2 regions of the Micromonospora sp. DT43 genome follow, and region 2 is predicted to be linked to the other one. Evidence: riboswitches for the same ligand, from Rfam matches in the RefSeq annotation. Region 2 holds a riboswitch; the other holds the start of a gene.

Region 1 (8,902 bases), on a different contig from region 2:
CGGACGCGACGGCCCACATCGACGAGAACCCGTTCTGGCCGAGCGGTCTCAAGGGGCACGAGGTGGCCCTCACGCTGCTGCTGGTGGCGCTGTTGGGCGCGGTGTTCCTCAAGGGATTCGGCGAGGCCATCGGGATCGCGGTCGTCCTGGTCGCGGTCTACCTGGCGTTGAACGCGGTGGTGATCGCCGACGCGCTGTGGCGGGTGGTGACCCACCCGAGCGCGGTCGGGGACTGGACCACCGCGCTGCGCACCGGGCACGGCGATCCCCTGCTGGTGGTCGGGCTGTCCCTGCTGGTGTTCCCGAAGCTGGCGTTGGGCCTGTCCGGTTTCGAGACCGGGGTGGCCGTGATGCCGCACATCCGGGGGGATCGCCAGGACTCGGAGGACCGGCCGTTGGGCCGGATCCGGGGCGCGCGGCGGTTGCTCACCACTGCCGCCGCGACGATGAGCGTCTTCCTGATCACCAGCAGTGTGACCACCACGGTGCTGATCCCGCCGGAGGCGTTCCAGCCCGGCGGTCCGGCGAACGGCCGGGCGCTGGCGTACCTGGCGCACCAGCACCTCGGCGGGGTGTTCGGCACCGTCTACGACCTGTCCACGATCGCGATCCTGTGGTTCGCGGGCGCGTCGGCGATGGCCGGGTTGCTCAATCTCGTACCCCGGTATCTGCCGCGCTACGGCATGGCGCCTGCCTGGGCGCGGGCGGTCCGGCCGCTGGTGCTGGTCTTCACCGCTGTGGCGTTCCTGATCACGGTGGTCTTCTCCGCGAGCGTGGACGCGCAGGGTGGCGCGTACGCCACAGGGGTTCTGGTGTTGATCACCTCGGCGGCGACGGCCGTGACCCTCGCGGCGCGGCGTCGGCGGCAGCGGGGGCGGACGTGGGCGTTCGGCGCCATCGCTCTGATCTTCGTCTACACCACGGTGGCGAACGTCGTGGAACGCCCCGACGGCGTCAAGATCGCCGCCTGTTTCATCGGCGGGATGATCCTGGTGTCGGTGCTGTCCCGGATCATGCGGGCCTACGAGCTGCGGGTCGACCACGTCGAGCTGGACCCGGTCGCCGCCCGGATGATCGACGAACGCGCCACCCGTCGGATCCGCCTCATCGCGCACGAGCCGCAGCGCCGCGACCCGGCCGAGTACCGCGCCAAGCTGGCCCAGACCATGGCGGACAACGACTTCCCCGACGACGGTGACGTCATCTTCGTCGAGGTCCACGTCAGCGACCCGTCGGACTTCGAGACCGATTTGCTGGTGCGCGGCAGCGTGGCGCACGACAGCTTCCCGGTGCTCAGCCTGACCGGCTCCTCGGTGCCCACCGCGCTCGCCGCCCTGCTGCTGGAGATCCGCGACCGGAGCCGGCGGCGCCCGCACATCTACTTCGAGTGGAGCGAGGGTGGCCCGGGTCGCAACATCCTTCGCTACCTGGCGTTCGGGCAGGGCGCGATCGCCTCGGTCACCCGGGAGATCCTGCGACGGCACGAGCCCGACCCGCGCCGCCGGCCGCACGTGCACGCCGGTTGACCTGCCCGTCGAACCGTCGCGTGACGGGTGAGCGTGGTCATAACGGCTGGACGGTCCACCGGGCGGGGCTGCTAGCCTCGGCGCAGGTCATGAGTGCCAGCGCGAAGCCCCGGCTCGCTGGCCGGCAACCCTCCTCCGCGGTGGGGTGCCCCGGGTGAAGACCAGGCACCGGCACGACGTCGGTGCAAGCGTGGCCTGGCACCCAGGTCAGCACCAGACCCGGGAGACCGTATGCGCATCCTCAGTCCCACCCCACCGGCCGGTCGGCTCACGCCGACCCTGACCCGGCGACGGCACGTGGACCTGATGCGAATGTGCAGCGCGGCGTGTACCGCCGCCTGACACGCTAGCCCTCCCCCTCCCCTCCCTCCCCGGGCGCACCACGCCCACCCACCCCGCTGTCGATCATGAAGTTGTTGCCCGCCCGACCGGCGTGTCGCGGCAATAACTTCATGATCGACCGGGTCGACGCACCCTTTTGGAGACACCTGTGCGACTTTCCTTTGGTTTGAGCCGCTTCGTTGCCTTGGGCGCGGGCGCCGTTCTGGCGGCCGCCGGGGTGACCGCTTGCGGTGGCGGCGACTCGTCCGGCGCCGCCGGCAACCCGTACGGCCTTGCGCAGGCGGGCGTGCTGCGCGCCGGCACGCTCACCGACGCTCCGCCGAACGTGTACCTCAAGGACGGTAAGTTCACCGGCTTCGACAACGACCTGCTGACCGCCGTCGCCGGCAAGCTCGGCCTCACTGTCGAGTTCGTCGGCACCGACTTCTCCGCGCTGCTCTCCCAGGTCAACAACCACAAGTTCGACGTGGGCAGCTCCTCGATCACCATCACCGAGGCGCGCAAGAAGACAGTCGACTTCGGCAACGGGTACGACTTCGGCTACTTCGGGCTGGACGTGCCGGCGGGTTCGCCGATCACCGGGTTCGACCAGCTCGCCGGCAAGCGCGTCGTGGTGGTGCAGGGCACCGTCCAGGACGACTACGCCACCGGCAAGCAGCTCGACCCGGTGCGGGTGCCGGACTACAACGGCGCGATCAACCAGCTCAAGGCGGGCACCGCCGACGCGTGGATCGCACCGGCGGAGATCGGCGAGAAGTCGGCAGCCGACAGCAACGGCAAGATCACCGTTGCGGCCAAGCAGCTCAGCCCCGCACCGACCGCGTACGCCGTGGCCAGGGGCAGCGACAAGCTGCGCGAGGCACTGAACAAGGGCCTCGACGAGGTCATCGCCGACGGCACCTGGAGCCGGTTGCAGGCCCAGTACTACCCGGGCCGGCCGATCCCGGCGGACTTCAAGCCAGGCAGCGGCACGGCGTCAGCTGTGCCGTCGGCGTCAGCTGCTTCCTGAACCGGTGACGAGCGAGCGGGGCGGTAGGAGAGGCGACCGATGGATCCGTTGAGCACCCTGTGGGAAACCTTCTTCGACGCCGACGCGATGCGCGAGGCGCTGCCCGAGATGCTTACCGTCGGGCTGCCCAACACGCTGATCCTGGCCGTCTCCGCCGCCCTGCTCGGCACGGTGTTCGGCCTGCTGCTGGCCGTGGCCGGCATCTCCCGCAGTCGGTGGCTGCGCTGGCCGGCCCGCGTCTACACCGACGTGTTCCGGGGGCTGCCGGCCGCGGCGACGATCCTGCTGATCGGCGTCGGGCTGGCACCCTTCGGTATGCGGGTCTGGGGGCCGGACCCGTACCCGCTGGGCATCCTCGCGCTGTCGCTGATCGCGGCGGCGTACATCGGGGAGATCTTCCGCTCCGGCATCCAGTCCGTGGAGGCCGCCCAGTTGGAGGGCGCGCGGGCCCTCGGCTTCTCCTGGGCCGAGGCGATGCGGCTGGTGATCATCCCGCAGGGCATCCGGCGGGTGCTGCCCGCCTGGGTCAACCAGCTCATCGCGCTGATCAAGGACTCCAGCCTGGTCTACTTCCTCGGCCTGGTGGCCAGCCAGCGGGAGCTGTTCCGCATCGGGCAGGACTACGCGGCCACCACCGGCAACGAGTCCGCGTTGCTGCTGGCGGGACTGTTCTACCTGGCGTTGACCGTCCCGCTGACGCACGTCGTGAACGGGATCGACAGGCGACTGCGGCACGGCCGGCCGGCCACCGCGGCCGACGAGGACGAGGACGACGACGCTCCGGCACTGACCGGGGCACCGGAAGGAGATCGGGGATGACCACCCTCGCGACCACCACCTCGGTAAGCCTCCAGGCCCGCGACGTCCACCTCGCCTTCGGGCCGAACCGCGTGCTGCGCGGCGTCGATCTCACAGTGGCGCGCGGCGCGACCGCCTGCGTCATCGGGCCGTCCGGGTCGGGCAAGTCAACTCTGCTGCGTACGCTCAACCGGCTCATCGAGCCCGACCGGGGCGACGTGCTGCTGGACGGACGCAGCGTCCTGCGCGACGACCCGGACGCGCTGCGCCAGCGGATCGGCATGGTCTTCCAGCAGTTCAACCTCTTTCCGCACATGAGCGTGCTGCGCAACGTCACCCTGGCGCTGCGTCGGCTGCGCAAACTCGGCGAGGACGAGGCGACGGCGGTCGCCCGCGCCCAGTTGGAGCTGGTGGGACTCGCCAACAAGGCCGACGCCCGGCCGGCGCAGCTCTCCGGTGGTCAGCAGCAGCGGGTGGCGATCGCCCGGGCGCTGGCGTTGCGGCCCGAGGTGATGCTCTTCGACGAGGCCACCTCGGCGCTCGACCCGGAGCTCGTCAAGGGGGTGCTCGGGGTGATGGCCGACCTGTCCGCCGCCGGAATGACGATGGTGGTGGTCACCCACGAGATGGGCTTCGCCCGGCACGTCGCCGACACCGTCGCCTTCATGGACCGGGGTGTGGTGCTGGAGGCCGGCCCGCCGGACAGGATCTTCGAGGGGGCCGAGCATCCCCGGCTCCGCCGCTTCCTCGCCCAGGTGCTCTGAGACGGGCGCTCAGCCCGCCTGGCGGCGCAGGTGCCCGGCGAACGCCTTCAGGTCGCCGAGCAGCTCCAGGATGGCGTTCCGGTACGCGACCGACGCCCACAGGTGCAACTCCTCGTCGTCCAGCCCGCCGAACGCCAGCGACAGCGCCTTGCGCCGGCGCCTGTCGAGCACCTTGTGCGGGCGGGTGAGCAGGTCGCCCTCGCGGCGCAGCGCCTGGACGTAGGCGGCCACCGCCTCCTGGTAGTGCCGCCCGGCGACCCGTTCCAGCAGGGTGAACTCGAAGACGTTCAGGGCCGCCTCGGAGTCCCAGTACGCGCTGTCACGCACCGGCGCGCTCGCCACGTGCCGGCCCATGGCGTGCCGGGCCTCGTAGAGCAGCAGCACCCCCCTGCCGGTGGTGCTCAGCGGCCGGCGGGGCGTCGGCAGGCGCAGCGTACGCACCGGCGCCGCGGCGGTCAGGTCCACCGCGCCGGCGTACGTCGGCATGCGGTGCGTTCCCGAGGCCGGCTCGGGCAGCAGGCAGGCCCGCTGCTGGTAGGGCAGCGGGCCAGCACCGTGGGGCGCGGCGCGGACCGCTGCCGCGTGCAGCTCGGCCAGGGGCCGGTCGTCCGGGGCCCGGCCCGGCGGCAGGGTGAGCACGAGACCGTTGACGCCGGGCACCGGCACGCCCAGCAGACAGGAGTTGCGCAGGAACGCCCAGGTCGCCGCCGCCTCGCGGATGCCGCTCGCCACCGCCTGCGCGTCGGCCCGCCAGTCCTGGGCGATCCGCAGCCGCTGCTGGAGGTCGGCGGTCGCGGCGCCGTCGTGCGGGTACAACTCACGCACGGCCCGGGGCAGCGACCCGAGGCGCAGCTCCAGCGGGTCGCCGGTGGGCGCGGGCACGGCGTGGCGGGGACAGTCGGCGGCGGAGTGCGGGTCACCGTCGACCGCGTGGCAGTCCCCCAGCCAGCTCGCGCCGGGTGGACCGGCGGGCCGCGCGAACGCCAGGTGGGGCAGCCGCCCGGTGCGCAGCACCGTCTCGTACTGCGGTCGGGCGCGCCCGGCGCGCATGACGTCCAGCGGCAGCATCGGCGCCAGCGCGAGCACCCCCGTGAGGAGGACGCAGTGCGGGCAGGCGTCGCGCACCCGGTAGTGGCGGCGATGGTCCACGCCGGGCTGCTCCCACTGGACACCGACGACCGCGTCGTCGGACGCCATCAGGTAGAGGAACTCGGTGGCGGCGCGCTCCCGGGTGACCGCGACCAGCTCGTCGAGGAACTCGCGCTCGGTGACCACCCGGGGGTCGGCCTCGCTCGCTCCGGTGGCCATGGGCACCCCCTCGCGAACCGAATACATCGACGGATGCCGAACCGGCTCTCACCGTACCCGCCTACGACGTGGCCGAACGTCCCGTGCGGGCGTGCGGCGGTGTCACCAATCCGTCAGGCGCGACCGGGCCGGTCACGGCGGGCGGTCACTCGTTCGGTCCTCGCCCCAGCAGCCGGATCTCCTCGTTGTCCAGGGCGGCCTGGAGCTCCTGGAGCACCAGGTCGTCGATCTCCCGGTTGTCGCGCAGCCGGGTCAACTCCCGCCGCTTGTGGGCGAGGACGCCGAGGCGCAGTCGGCGGTCCAGCCGGCGTTCCTCGGCGGTACGCCCACCGCTCTCGTTGAAGTCCTCCAGGTGCCGCTGGTACTCGGCCTGCAACCGACGGACCGTCTCCCCCTCGACGCCGACCTCGGCGGCGACGCGGGGCAGCGCGTCCAGGCCGGCCTGGGTGGCGCGCTGGCGGGCCTGTCGGGTCTCGTCGACGCGTTCGGGGTCGCCGGTCAGCCCCGCCCAGCGCACCACAAGCGGCAGGGTGGTGCCCTGCACCAGCATGATCAGGACGATCACCAGCGCGGTGACGAAGATGATCAGGTCGCGTTCGGCCACCGGTGTGCCGGTGGCCGTCATCGTCGGGACGGCCAGGGCGGCGGCGAGCGACACGGCGCCCCGGAAACCGGACCAGCCGGCCACGGTCCCCACCCGCCAGCCGGACGCCGACTGGTCCTGGTCCACCATCCGGCGACGCCGCAGCTTCGCCGACTCCGCCGTCAGGTAGACGAACAGCAGCCGGGTGGCGACGACGACCGGGGTGACCACCAGCACGATCGCCAGGGCCCGGCCCGGCGAGGTGCTGGAGATGCCCTTCACCGCCCGGGGGATCTGCGTGCCGAGCAGAACGAACAGCCCACCGTTGATCAGGAACGTGGACAGGTCCCAGAACGCGTACGCCAGCACCCGGGACCGGGCGCGGATCACCCGTGGACCGGCGTACGCCAGCACCAGGCCGGCGACCACGACGGCCAGCACACCGCTGGCGTGCACCGCGTCGGCGAGCAGGAACGCGGCGAACGGCGTCAGCACGCTCAGCGCCCCCTCCCGCAGCGGGTCGTCGAGCCGCTTGCGGATGAGCACCACGACGACGCCCACCAGCAGCCCGGCGACGATTCCGCCGATGCTGGCGCCGACGAACTCCTCACCGATGCCCAGCAGCCCCGGCTTTTCGCTGTGGGTGAGCAGACCCACGGCCACCGCGAAGATCACCAGGGCGCTGCCGTCGTTGATCAGACTCTCCGCGTGCAGGGTGGTGAGCAGCTTCCGGGGCAGGCGCTTGGCCAGGCCGGTGACCGCAGCGGCGTCGGTCGGCGCGAGGACCGCCCCGAGCACCCAGGCGGCCGCCGGGTTCACGCCGAACGCCTGCGCGGTCAGCGACACCGTCACCATGGTGAGCACCACGAGCACCACGGCGAGCAGCCCGATCACCGGCAGGTTGGCCCGGATCTCGCGCAGGCTGATGGTGAGGCTCTCCCGGTAGAGGATCGCGGGCAGGAAGATCAGCAGCACCAGGTCCGGCTCCAGGGTCACCTCGGACAGCGGCGGCACCAGCCCGAGCAGCACCCCGAAGGCGATGAGCAGCACCGGCGGCGCGACCCGGTACCGACCGCCGAGGGTGGTGCCGACCAGGACGGTGACGCCCAGCACCACGATCAGGACGAGCACCTCCACGGCGTACCCCCTCGATCCCCGGCCGACGACGGACGCCGGTGGTTCCATCTGACCGCACCCCGGTTGCCGGTTCCAGGGGAACCGGCAAGTCGCCGGGTAGCCCGAGCGCGGCGGGGGCGTGCGGTGTGGCACGAGAACGGGCACCGGGAGGAAGCGTGAGCAGGGAGAGAAGTGCTACGCAGACCAACCGGGGTTGCCGCTCATGATCGAGTCTGGACGCACGCCGAAGCAGGCTGCCGGAAGTTGATGCTGGCGGTCCCGAGCACTCTGAGGGCACTTCAGTGACCGCGACTGGCACCCTTGTTCACGCGTTCCCCTAACCCTGGCCGGGGTGATGGGCGCAGCCGACCGTCAGTGGCCGGAGGTGACCGTCGGTCACCTCCGTGGGGGCGGATGCGGTCGTCCGCGGTATACCGCACAGTCATATTCATACCTCTGCGGTATACCGCTCAACGGCACATCGACACCGGCGGGCATCCGCAGCGGATGGCCAGCGCCCTCCGCAGCAACCCCGGCCCCGTCTTGAGTTCGGACTTACTCGTCTAGATGAACAACGCGCCCGACGGCGCTCAGGTCGGGTCGTCGGCGCGGGCGCGCGCGATGAGCAGGCGGGCGGTACGGCGGTGCACGGCGGCTTCCTCGTGGCAGTTCAGGGCGGCAGCCAGGTCGGCGAGGTGTCCGGCCACCGGGCCGACGGTGAGCACCCCGCTGCCGGCGGCCAGTTCGGCGGCGGCCGGCCGGAGCGCGGCGGCGACGCGCTCCATGGTGGGCCTGTCGCCGACGGCGAGGGCGGCCCGCGCGGTGAGGCACAGTCGCACCTCCCGCAGCAGGTCGTGCGGCCCGTCCGGGAGGACCCGCAGGGCCGCTCGGGCGGCGTCGCGGTGGCCGTCCGCGGCGAGCAGCAGGGGTCGGACCCACGGCTCGTACGGCCCCCAGTCCAGGCTCGCCCAGTCCTCGTCGTCCGGCCCGGGGATCGGCCGGTCGTCGTAAGCCGGCCGATCGTCGGCCGCGTCGGCCAGGCGCAGGCCGAGCAGCGCCAGCGGCAGCAGTCCGTGAGCCAGACCCGGCATGGCGTCGGCGGGGAGGCGTTGCGCGGCTGCCCGGTATTCGCTCGCCGCCGCCTCCCGGTCGCCGTCCAACGCCCGGCGCAGGGCGGCGTACCAGCCGGTGAAGACCCCGACCAGCGGTAACTCGTACCGCTGTGCGAGGCGGTCGGCGGCGCGGGCGTGCCCGTCCGCGCCGGCCCGGTCGGCTCGCGCGCAGCACGACTGCACCAGGATGAGGTGACCCAGCACCTCGAAGGTCACCAGCTGGCGTGCGGCGGCCAGGTCGACAAGCTCCGCGCCGATCCGGGCCCGCTCGGCGGCCAGCCCGACACGGTGGAAGGCGTGCATGAAGCGCGCGTTCAGCGCGAAGGCCAGCAACCCGGGGTCGG
Region 2 (8,902 bases):
CAGCGTGCTGGTCGCGGCGACGGTGCTCCAACTTCCCGACGACTCCCGCCGGCGGGTCGCGCTGCTCACCTACGCCGCGCCGCTGGGCAACAGGTACACCAGGTACTTCCCCGCGTACGTCAACGAGCGTGTGCTGCGGGAGTTGGGTGACCGGCTGTCCTGGCGGTGGGTCAACCTGTGGCGGTACACCGATCCGATCGGCGGACGGATCTTCCGCCCCGACGAGACGGAGGCGCCCGACGACCCCGCGAGCCGGGTCGACCGCTGGGTACGCGACCCGAAGACCCTGCTGGTGCCGCCGACCGACACCGTGCCGCCCCCGGTACGGGGACACCGGTTCATCCCGGACGAGGACTTCCACGACGCGGTTCGCGAGCTGGCTCGGCGGCTGGAGGAGCCGGAGGCCGGGCCGCACACCGTCAGAGCGTGAGCTGCCAGTCGGTCCAGGCGTCCACCGGGCGGAACCCGAGCTGCTCGTTGATCGCCACCATGTAGCTGTTGCTGGCCGCGTTCCAGGTGTCGATGACGCGTACCGCCGGCTCGTGGGTGAGCAGGTGGTGCAGGTTCTCGGCCTTGGCGATCAGGCCGAGCCGGTGCCCACGGTGGGCCGGGTCGACGAGGGTGATCTGTTGGTACGCGTGCCAGTCGGCGGAGGCGCCCACGTCGAGCAGCGTCCAGGCGACCAGCCGGCCGGACTCCTCGTGGAGCATCCCGAGGTGGTAGCGCCGCCGGCCCTTCGCGTCCAACGCACGCTCGTTGCCCCGGATGCGCTCGGCGTCCACCTGCTCCGGCTCCCACTGCACGTCACCCATGGGCGCGTCCATCATCAGGCGGCCGTCCAGGTAGGCGACGTCCGCCACGTACTCCTGCGGGGTGTTCCCCTGCCAGCAGACCGACCGGTAGCCCTCGGCCCGCGGTTGGGCCTCGGCCAGGGCCGCCCGCAGCGCCAGCCGGTCGATGTCGGCGATGTGCAGCCGGCGACGCACCTCGGCCAGCGCGGACCGGGCGCCGATCGAGGCGGCGAACGCTCCACCGGCCGCCGATCGGGCCGGCCCACCGGGGAGCGCGGAGACGGCCATCCCGATCACCCGCTTGCGGCCGTGCTCACGGAGCAGGCGCACCCCGTACTCGTGCAGTGCCCGGCCGACACCCCGCCGCCGCAGCTCGGGATGCACCGTCAGCTCGGCGGTGGCGTTGTCGGGGTTGTCGAGCTGCGGCAGGTCGAGCTGGAGGTAGCCGGCCGGCACCCCGTCCAGCCGGGCCAGCGCCCAGAGCGATCGGGTGCCGGGGGGCGGCGTGTGGAACTGCGCGTCGAAGCGCCGCCGGCAGAAGGGTGGGAAGTCCGGAAGGTCGACCTCGGTGGCCGCCACCCCGACCCCGTACGCCTCGTCGACCGCGACCCGGTCGGCGCCGTCGAACGACGCGATCGTGATGCTCATGGCGGGGAGCCTGACACCCGGGAAAGCGATCGGGCCAGCGAATAATCGCTGGCCCGATCGAACGTGGTCGGGAGGGACACTCGCACAACGCCTCCGGCGTTGGGTCGCAAGAACTTCAAAAGTCTCCGGCGAAATGCCCTCCCGCACGGAGCATCTTGCGCCGTCCGGTTCCTGCCGTCAAGTCCAGACCGGCGGGTTTTCCACACTCACAGCGAAAACCCAGTTACCGGGTGATCCGGCACGGCCCGAGGGTCAGCCGAGGAGACCGGCGTCGCGGGCGGCGCGCAGGCTGGGCTTGATGTGGTGGGTCGGGCCGACCTGACCGGCCACCGCGTCGATGGTCTTCAGACCCTCGCCGGTGTTGAACACGACAGTCTCCGCCGTGGGGTCGAGCCGACCCGACTCGACCAGCTTGCGCAGCACCGCCGCGGTCACCCCGCCCGCGGTCTCGGCGAAGACGCCCGTGGTGCGGGCCAGCTGACGGATGCCGGCGCGGATCTCGTCGTCGTCGGCGTACTCCATCCAACCGCCGGTGCGGCGGACCGCCTCCAGCGCGTAGAGGCCGGCGGCCGGGTCGCCGATGTTGAGCGACTTGGCGATGCCTGTGGGCTTGACCGGGATGATCGTGTCGGTGTCGGCGTGCAGCGCGGTGGCGATCGGGTTGCAGCCGGCCGACTGGGCGCCGAAGACCTTCCAGCCGCCGGCCGGCGCCTCGACCAGGCCGATCTCGACCAGCTCGGAGAACGCCTTGTCAATCTTGGTGAGCAGCTCGCCGCTGGCCATCGGGATGACCACCTGGGCCGGGATCCGCCAGCCGAGCTGCTCGGCCACCTCGTAGCCGAGGGTCTTGGAGCCCTCCGCGTAGTACGGCCGGACGTTCACGTTGACGAACGCCGTGTCCTCGAATTCGTCGGTCTCCACCAGCTCACCGCAGAGCCGGTTGACGTCGTCGTACGAGCCGTCGATGGCGACCAGCTCACCGCCGTAGACGGCGGTGGTGATGACCTTGCCCTGTTCCAGGTCGCTGGGGATGAAAACGACCGAGGGCACCCCGGCGCGGGCGGCGTGCGCGGCCACCGAGTTGGCCAGGTTGCCGGTGGACGCGCAGGCGAACCGGGTGAAACCGAGCGCCTTCGCGGCGGTCAGCGCCACCGAGACGACCCGGTCCTTGAACGAGTGGGTCGGGTTGGCGCTGTCGTCCTTGACCCACAGCGGCGCGGTGATGCCCAGCTCGGCGGCGAGGAGCGGGGCCGCCACCAGCGGGGTCAGCCCGGGGTCGAGGGTGACCCGGGTGGCCGGGTCCTGACCGGCGGGCAGCAGCGCGGCGTACCGCCAGATGTTGTTCGGGCCGGCCTCGATCTGCGCCCGGGTGACCGCGCCCAGGGCAGTGGTGTCGTAGTCCACCTCCAGAGGGCCGAAACACTCGTAACAGGCGTGCTGCGCGGCGAGTGGGTAGCGGGCCGAACAGGCGCGACAGACCAGGGCGCGGGCGGGGCTGGCGGAGGTGTCGATACCGGAGGCGGCGAGCGTCGACGTCATGTCGAGAGTCCTCTCATCTTTCCCCGCATCGCACGGTGCGGCGGGGACGGAATTGGCACCTGCCCCGCCTGTCGCTCAGCGGTGAGCGCGCGGGGTGGTTGCCGGGGCGTCGTCGGGCCGTATCCCTCAGCCCCTCTGGATGAGGTATTCAGTTGTGCCGTCAAGTCTAGGCAACGTTGCCGGCGGCCTCCACCTGGTATCCCAGGGAGTGGGTCAGCGGGCGGCCACCGCCACCGGGTCGACCACCGCGGCCGGGTCGGTGACCGCGCTGGACTGCGGCAGGGCCGCCGACGGGGTCCGCGCCCTGGTGGCGAGGTTCGCGGCGACCAGGGCGGCGATGGTGATCGCGGCGCCGACCAGCTCGATCGCCTCCGGCCGGTAGCCGCGGGCGATCTGCACGACGAACGTGGTGACCGGGACCAGGTTCATGAACAGGGCGGCGTTGGCGGCGCCGAGGCGCTGCACACCTGTGTTCCACGCCAGCACCGCGACGACGGCGGCGACGATCACGGCGTACGCCAACTGCGGGGTGATCGCCACGAGGTCGGCGGCGGCCGGCGCGTGCTGCCACCCGACGGCGTCGGCGCCGATGCTCGCGCCCAGCATGGCTGCCGTGCCGGCGAGCGCGGTGAGCGTGGTGAACCGCAGCGGCGACCAGGCGCCGAACCGGCTGGCGCCGTGCGTGTAGATACCCCAGCCGAGCACCGCGCCGATCATCATGAGCCCGCCGAGGCCGAACTGGCCGAGCCCGGCCAGGCTCCCGCGGGTGATCACCAGGCCGACTCCGAGGAGCGCCACCAGGGAGAGGGCCAGCAGGAGAGGCTTCGGTCGTACGCCGTCGCGGGCCCACCGGACGAGCTGGGTGATGACCGGCGTGGTGGCCACGAAGAGGGAGATCTGCTGCGGGGCGGCGTGTTCGAGCGCAAGGTTGGTGAGCAGGTTAAAGCCGGCGAAGCCGACGACGCCGAGCACCACGATCTCGACTCCTCGTCCGCCGAGCCGCAGCGCGGCCGAGCCCTCGCGGAGCAGCAGGATGGCGACCAGGATGACGGCGGCGAGAAGATAGCGGGCGGTGGTCAGGTTGAGCGGGTCGACCCGGCTCAGCGCGCTGGCCAGGATCGGGAACATCGCGCCCCAGGCGAGCACGGCGAGCAGCGGATAGGCGGCGGCGCGGGATCGCATCGTCAGCTCCCTTGTTCGAGTATCTTCGAACCAACGACACCGACCATAGGGTGTTGTTCGATAGTTGTCGAACAAGGGTTAGACTGCTCACATGGAGCCGCACGAACCCGACCTGACCGCCGTACCGGTCACCGCCGTGCTTGCCGCACTCGCTGACGACGTGCGGCTGCAGATCGTGCGGGCGCTCGCCGAGGGCGGCGAGGCCGCCTGCGGCAGCTTCGACTTCGGCGTCTCCAAGGCGACCCGCAGTCACCACCTCAAGGTGCTGCGCGAGGCGGGCCTGACCCGCACCCGGGCCGCCGGCACCAGCCGACTGGTCCGACTCCGCCGCGACGAGGTGGACAAGCGGTACCCGGGCCTCCTGGACGCCGTCCTCACCCCACGCCCTCCAGCCTGACGCCCTCACCCTGCCACCGCCCCCGTCCGTCGCTGAGGCCGTGACGGACGCTGAGCGGCGCCCCGGACCGCGCGGACGCTGAGCGGCGCCCCGGACCGCGCGGACGCTGAGCGGCGCCCGGGCGGGTGCGGCCCTGCTGGGCGCATCCTTTCGAGCTGATTCGGTCTACGACATCACGAGGGGCGGTCCGACCCGGGCGCGCCGCCGGAGCCGCCTCATTGAGGCTCCGGCGGCGCGCGGTGCGGGGTGCGGGTCAGGCGGAGACCGGGGCGGGGTCGGCCACCGACGCCTGTGGAGCGTCGGCGCGACGCCGGGCGAACAGCGCATCGAGCGCCCAGGGGCCCGAGCCAAGTGCCGCGACCAGCAGGAACGACCAGCAGAAGAGGGCCGACAGCTCACCGCCGTTGTGCAGCGGAAGCAGGTCTTCGGGCTGGTGGACCACGAAATAGGCGTACGCCATCGAGCCGGACGCGAGGAGCGCGGCGGGCCGGGTGAAGAGCCCGGCCAGCACCAGCGCACCGCAGACGAGTTGGATCAGCGCGGCCCACCAGCCCGGCCAGGAGCCGAACGGTATGGCCGCGCCGGTCATCGGGTTGCCGCCGAACAACCCGAAGACCGAGGACAGGCCATGGAGCATGAACAGCAGGCCGGTCACGATGCGGAACAGGGACAGGGTCGGCCCGCCGAGCCGAGAGACGTTCATGGAGACCTCCATCGAAGGGGATAGATGCCTTCAATGGTGGGGCACGAATGTATCCAGGATAATAAATTCCTTGCTAGTGGGAAAATCCCCGACCGAAATATTTCGGCACCTGCGCTCGGCGGTGCGACGCACGCCAGCGTGCAGGCACCACGTGGAGCACCCTTGAGCTGCGCCTCGGTCCCCGGCATGCCCCGAACGGGGTGCCAGCCAACCTCGCCGAGGGACCGCCCGACCTGAACGCATCACCCCTGCCACGCGGCCAGCAAAGCCTGTCGAACTGTCCCGCCAGTGGGGCAGCTTCCCCCGACCCCGACCCCGACCCCGACCCCGACCCCGCCCCCGGCCCTGCGTTTTGGACCTGTCCGCCGCAAATCACTTAGGCCAACAGGGGTGTGGCTTCTTTGGGGCGGAAGCAATTCGCGGAGGCGATCTCCGGGGCTGAACAGAGCAAGCAGCGTCTCCGGGCTTACACGATCGAGCCGTTACGGCTTGCCGGCGTCCCGCTCCTTGACGTACACCCCGCGCCCCGGTGCACCGACCACGACCCCGCGGTCACGCAGGAGCGCCACAGCGCGTGCAGCAGTCGAAAACGACACCGAGTAGAGGTCACCGAGTTGCGTGTAGGACGGCAACTTGGCACCCGGCTCGTACTCGCCGGCCTTGATACGAGCGGCGATGTCCGCAGCGATGTCGACGTAGCTCAGTGGGATCGCGGGCATGAGTGGTCCTCCCGGGTTGGCAACCCCATCTGATCACGCCGCGCGACCCACCCCCAAGAACATGGTTAACCTATGTCACTAGGTGCAATAGCGTTTCTATGAGCCTCCCGGGTTGGCACCAGGGCTGGCTCACCCTCCGGGGCAGTCCCGGAAGCAACGCTGGGGCAGCGCGCAAGGCGGTTCAGATGTCCCCCATCTGGCCAGGCGTCGCGCTGCCCCGGCACCCACCAACCCACGAGGAGGCGACATGACGGTGCCCGAGGCGAGCGCCGCCTGGGAGGTCGAAAAGGTGGCTGGTGAGCTGCGTGAGACGTACCTCGCCGTGGCCGCCGCGACCGTCCTGTTGGAGCGGACCAGCGCGGGCTGCGCCCACCCGGCGATCCGGCAGGCCCGACGCTGCGGGGACGACGCGCTCGACCTGGCCGGCGAGGCCGAGCGCCAGCTCACCGATGGGGTACGCCGACTGCACACCGACACGGGCCAGCCCAGCATCGGTGACCTGGTCGAGGTGTTGGGCACCGCTCGTGACCAGTTGGGCGCCGCAGCGGAGCGGGTCACGCACCTCCCCGGCGCGGATCAGCGCCGCTGGCCGACGGCTCATCGACGCCGGCCAGACCGAACTGGCCACCGAGGTGGCGAGCGGGCAGTGGACCCGGGCCGCCGAGCAGCTTGACCTGATGTCGGAGAGCCTCACCGCCGCCGTCGAGGCGCTGACGTCGTACACCGAAGGGTTGTCCGGAGCGACCACCTGAAGCAGGCCCGGGGCGGGTGCCGGGCTCCGGCCGGCGAATGTCCGGGCATCCGCCGGCCGACCCCGCCCGCCTCGGCGCCGCACAGATAAGGAAACCCATGACGGAGTACGAGGTACCACCCCGCTGGATCGTGCACCTGCCCACGACCCTGACAAGCGTCGACGGCGCACGGGCGCTGGCCGAGGCGCTGCGCGACTCGCTGGGCCACGTCACCGCAATCGAGTTCGGCGAGACGACGCTGAGCGAGGAAGATCGCCAGTTCGTGCGCACCCGCGTCTGGTGCGACAGTCACCTCCCCGGCGGCGCACGCTGCGCCCTGCCGACCGACCACCCCGGCGGGTCGTGTCAGGCCGGCCCCGGGCGCCCGTGAAAACATGCTCGGATGAGCCCTCAAAGCCGCCGTCGTCGGCGCGCCAGGGCCAGCCGGTCCGGCCAGCAGATCGTGCGTCAGGCCAGTCCCGCCGGGGTGAATTACTGCGATCCTGCCGGCGAGCTGATCCTCTACCGCTCCGACGACGGCGGGTCCGTCGTCCAGTTGCGGGCATCCAAGGGGACGATCTGGCTGACTCAGGCTCAGATGGCGGAGCTGTACGGGACATCGGTCCTCAACATCGTGCAGATCATGCGCCGCGTGCTGGCCGACGAGGAGGTGACCGAGGCAACTATTAACTCTGAGTTAAGTAGTTCGCGCCGAGGATGGTAGGCAGGTGCGGCGTGAGGTCAAGGTCTACAACCTGGACATAATCCTGGCCGTTGGCTACCGGGTAACCACGCCCCGCGCGGTGCAGTTCCGGCAGTGGGCGACAACGGTCTTGACGGAGTACCTGGTCAAGGGCTTCGCCATGCAGGACGAACGGCTCGCGGCGCGACAGACCAGCAGGTCCGGCAGGCACGGATCCGCCTCGTTGTATCGAAGCGCAGAACCGCTCGCCGAGCTCTTTAAGATCGAGCGCCGGAACCGACTCGGCGGAGGATCACCAGACGGCGTTGCGTGACCCACCGAGCGATGTCGTAAAGCGCATCAGCTCCATAGGCGTGCCAAGAGTGGGCCCCGACCAGCCGGGGGCGCCGGAATCCGCGGCGGCGGCAGTGACGCCTACCGGATGTGGGGCAGCCCCATCGGCCGCCCCGACCTGCAGACGGCCGGCCGGCAGCGGGACCGGCGGACCGGCGGCCCTGGGCTGCGGCGGGATGCCTGCATCGGCGAGGATCGGCGGATGATCAGACAGACGGCAGCACGGCGACGGGCCGGCGCGGCGGTCGCGGCGGTCGCGGCGGTTCTTCTGCTCACCGCCTGCACCATCGACGAGCATCGCTACCAGGGCGGGGACCCCACGGGTCCGCCGCCGCCCCCGCGCGTGACCGCGACCCCGTCGGCGAGCATCGACCCGCTTGCCAACTGTCCGGCCTCCGGCGTGCGGATCCGGTCCACCGGAGGAGACGCGGCGATGGGCCTGCGCGCCCTCGGCGTGGAACTGATCAACTGCGGTCAGCGCCCCTACCTGCTCAACGGCTACCCGGTGCTGTGGGTCCTGAACGAGCAGCGCAAGCCGATCATCCTGAGCGTGGTCAACGGCGCAAAGGAGATCACGTCGGGCTTCGACCAGCCGCCACAGCCGGTCACGCTGCAGAGGGGCGAGCGGGCCGTCGCCACCGTCCTCTGGCGCAACCTGGTCACCGATTCCGACGTGGTGGCCACCGCCGGGGCGTACCTGACTGTCGCGCCCGCCGCCGGGCAGCCGGCCCAGGAGATCGACCCGGATGGGCCTGTCGACGTGGGCAACACCGGCCGGATCGGCGTCAGCGCCTGGAGGGCGGCTACGACGTGATGTCCTTGCGGGTGAACCGCCAGAACGCCAGTCCCCAGAACAGCGTGGCGTAGCTGATCGCCGAGATGCAGCCGCGGACCACGTCGTCGGTCTGCACCGGCGTGGACAGCAGTCCCAGCCAGGCGGTGCTGAAGTGGGTCGGCAGGAAGTCGCGCAGCGCGCCCAGGGCGGTGATCTGGTCCAGGATGCTGGACAGGATCCAGAGCAGGACCGCTCCGCCGACCGCGCCCAGTGCGGCGTCCGTCGTCACCGACAGCAGGAACGCCAGACCGGCCACCACCAGGAGTACGACCGCCAGGTAGCCGAGCACGGCCAGCAGCCGGAGCAGCCCCTCGCCCGGCT

The links. Region 2 has a riboswitch for S-adenosylmethionine ahead of thrC (threonine synthase). Riboswitches for the same ligand answer to the same signal wherever they lie in the genome.
Region 1: it holds a riboswitch for S-adenosylmethionine, as region 2 does, so the genes downstream of both, ACLQ26_RS06120 (ABC transporter substrate-binding protein) here and thrC (threonine synthase) in region 2, are expected to answer to the same signal.

The regions. Positions count from the first base shown of each region.
Region 1 covers NZ_JBNCKR010000002.1:446,153-455,054, forward strand. The annotation lists gene ACLQ26_RS06115 (amino acid transporter) at 1-1,526, shown strand, start outside; SAM riboswitch class IV at 1,612-1,723, shown strand; gene ACLQ26_RS06120 (ABC transporter substrate-binding protein) at 2,035-2,877, shown strand; gene ACLQ26_RS06125 (amino acid ABC transporter permease) at 2,917-3,696, shown strand; gene ACLQ26_RS06130 (amino acid ABC transporter ATP-binding protein) at 3,693-4,439, shown strand; gene ACLQ26_RS06135 (hypothetical protein) at 4,449-5,747, opposite strand; gene ACLQ26_RS06140 (Na+/H+ antiporter) at 5,893-7,515, opposite strand; gene ACLQ26_RS06145 (BTAD domain-containing putative transcriptional regulator) at 8,037-8,902, opposite strand, start outside.
Region 2 covers NZ_JBNCKR010000004.1:257,305-266,206, reverse strand. The annotation lists gene ACLQ26_RS12770 (hypothetical protein) at 1-430, shown strand, start outside; gene ACLQ26_RS12765 (GNAT family N-acetyltransferase) at 420-1,439, opposite strand; gene thrC (threonine synthase) at 1,692-2,978, opposite strand; SAM riboswitch class I at 2,989-3,124, opposite strand; gene ACLQ26_RS12755 (DMT family transporter) at 3,192-4,160, opposite strand; gene ACLQ26_RS12750 (ArsR/SmtB family transcription factor) at 4,252-4,557, shown strand; gene ACLQ26_RS12745 (DoxX family protein) at 4,811-5,260, opposite strand; gene ACLQ26_RS12740 (winged helix-turn-helix domain-containing protein) at 5,743-5,979, opposite strand; gene ACLQ26_RS12735 (hypothetical protein) at 6,227-6,652, shown strand; gene ACLQ26_RS12730 (hypothetical protein) at 6,829-7,101, shown strand; gene ACLQ26_RS12725 (hypothetical protein) at 7,114-7,434, shown strand; partial or broken gene rhuM (RhuM family protein) at 7,439-7,543, shown strand; partial or broken gene ACLQ26_RS12715 (3'(2'),5'-bisphosphate nucleotidase CysQ) at 7,570-7,668, opposite strand; gene ACLQ26_RS12710 (DUF4232 domain-containing protein) at 7,949-8,560, shown strand; gene ACLQ26_RS12705 (ABC transporter permease) at 8,550-8,902, opposite strand, start outside.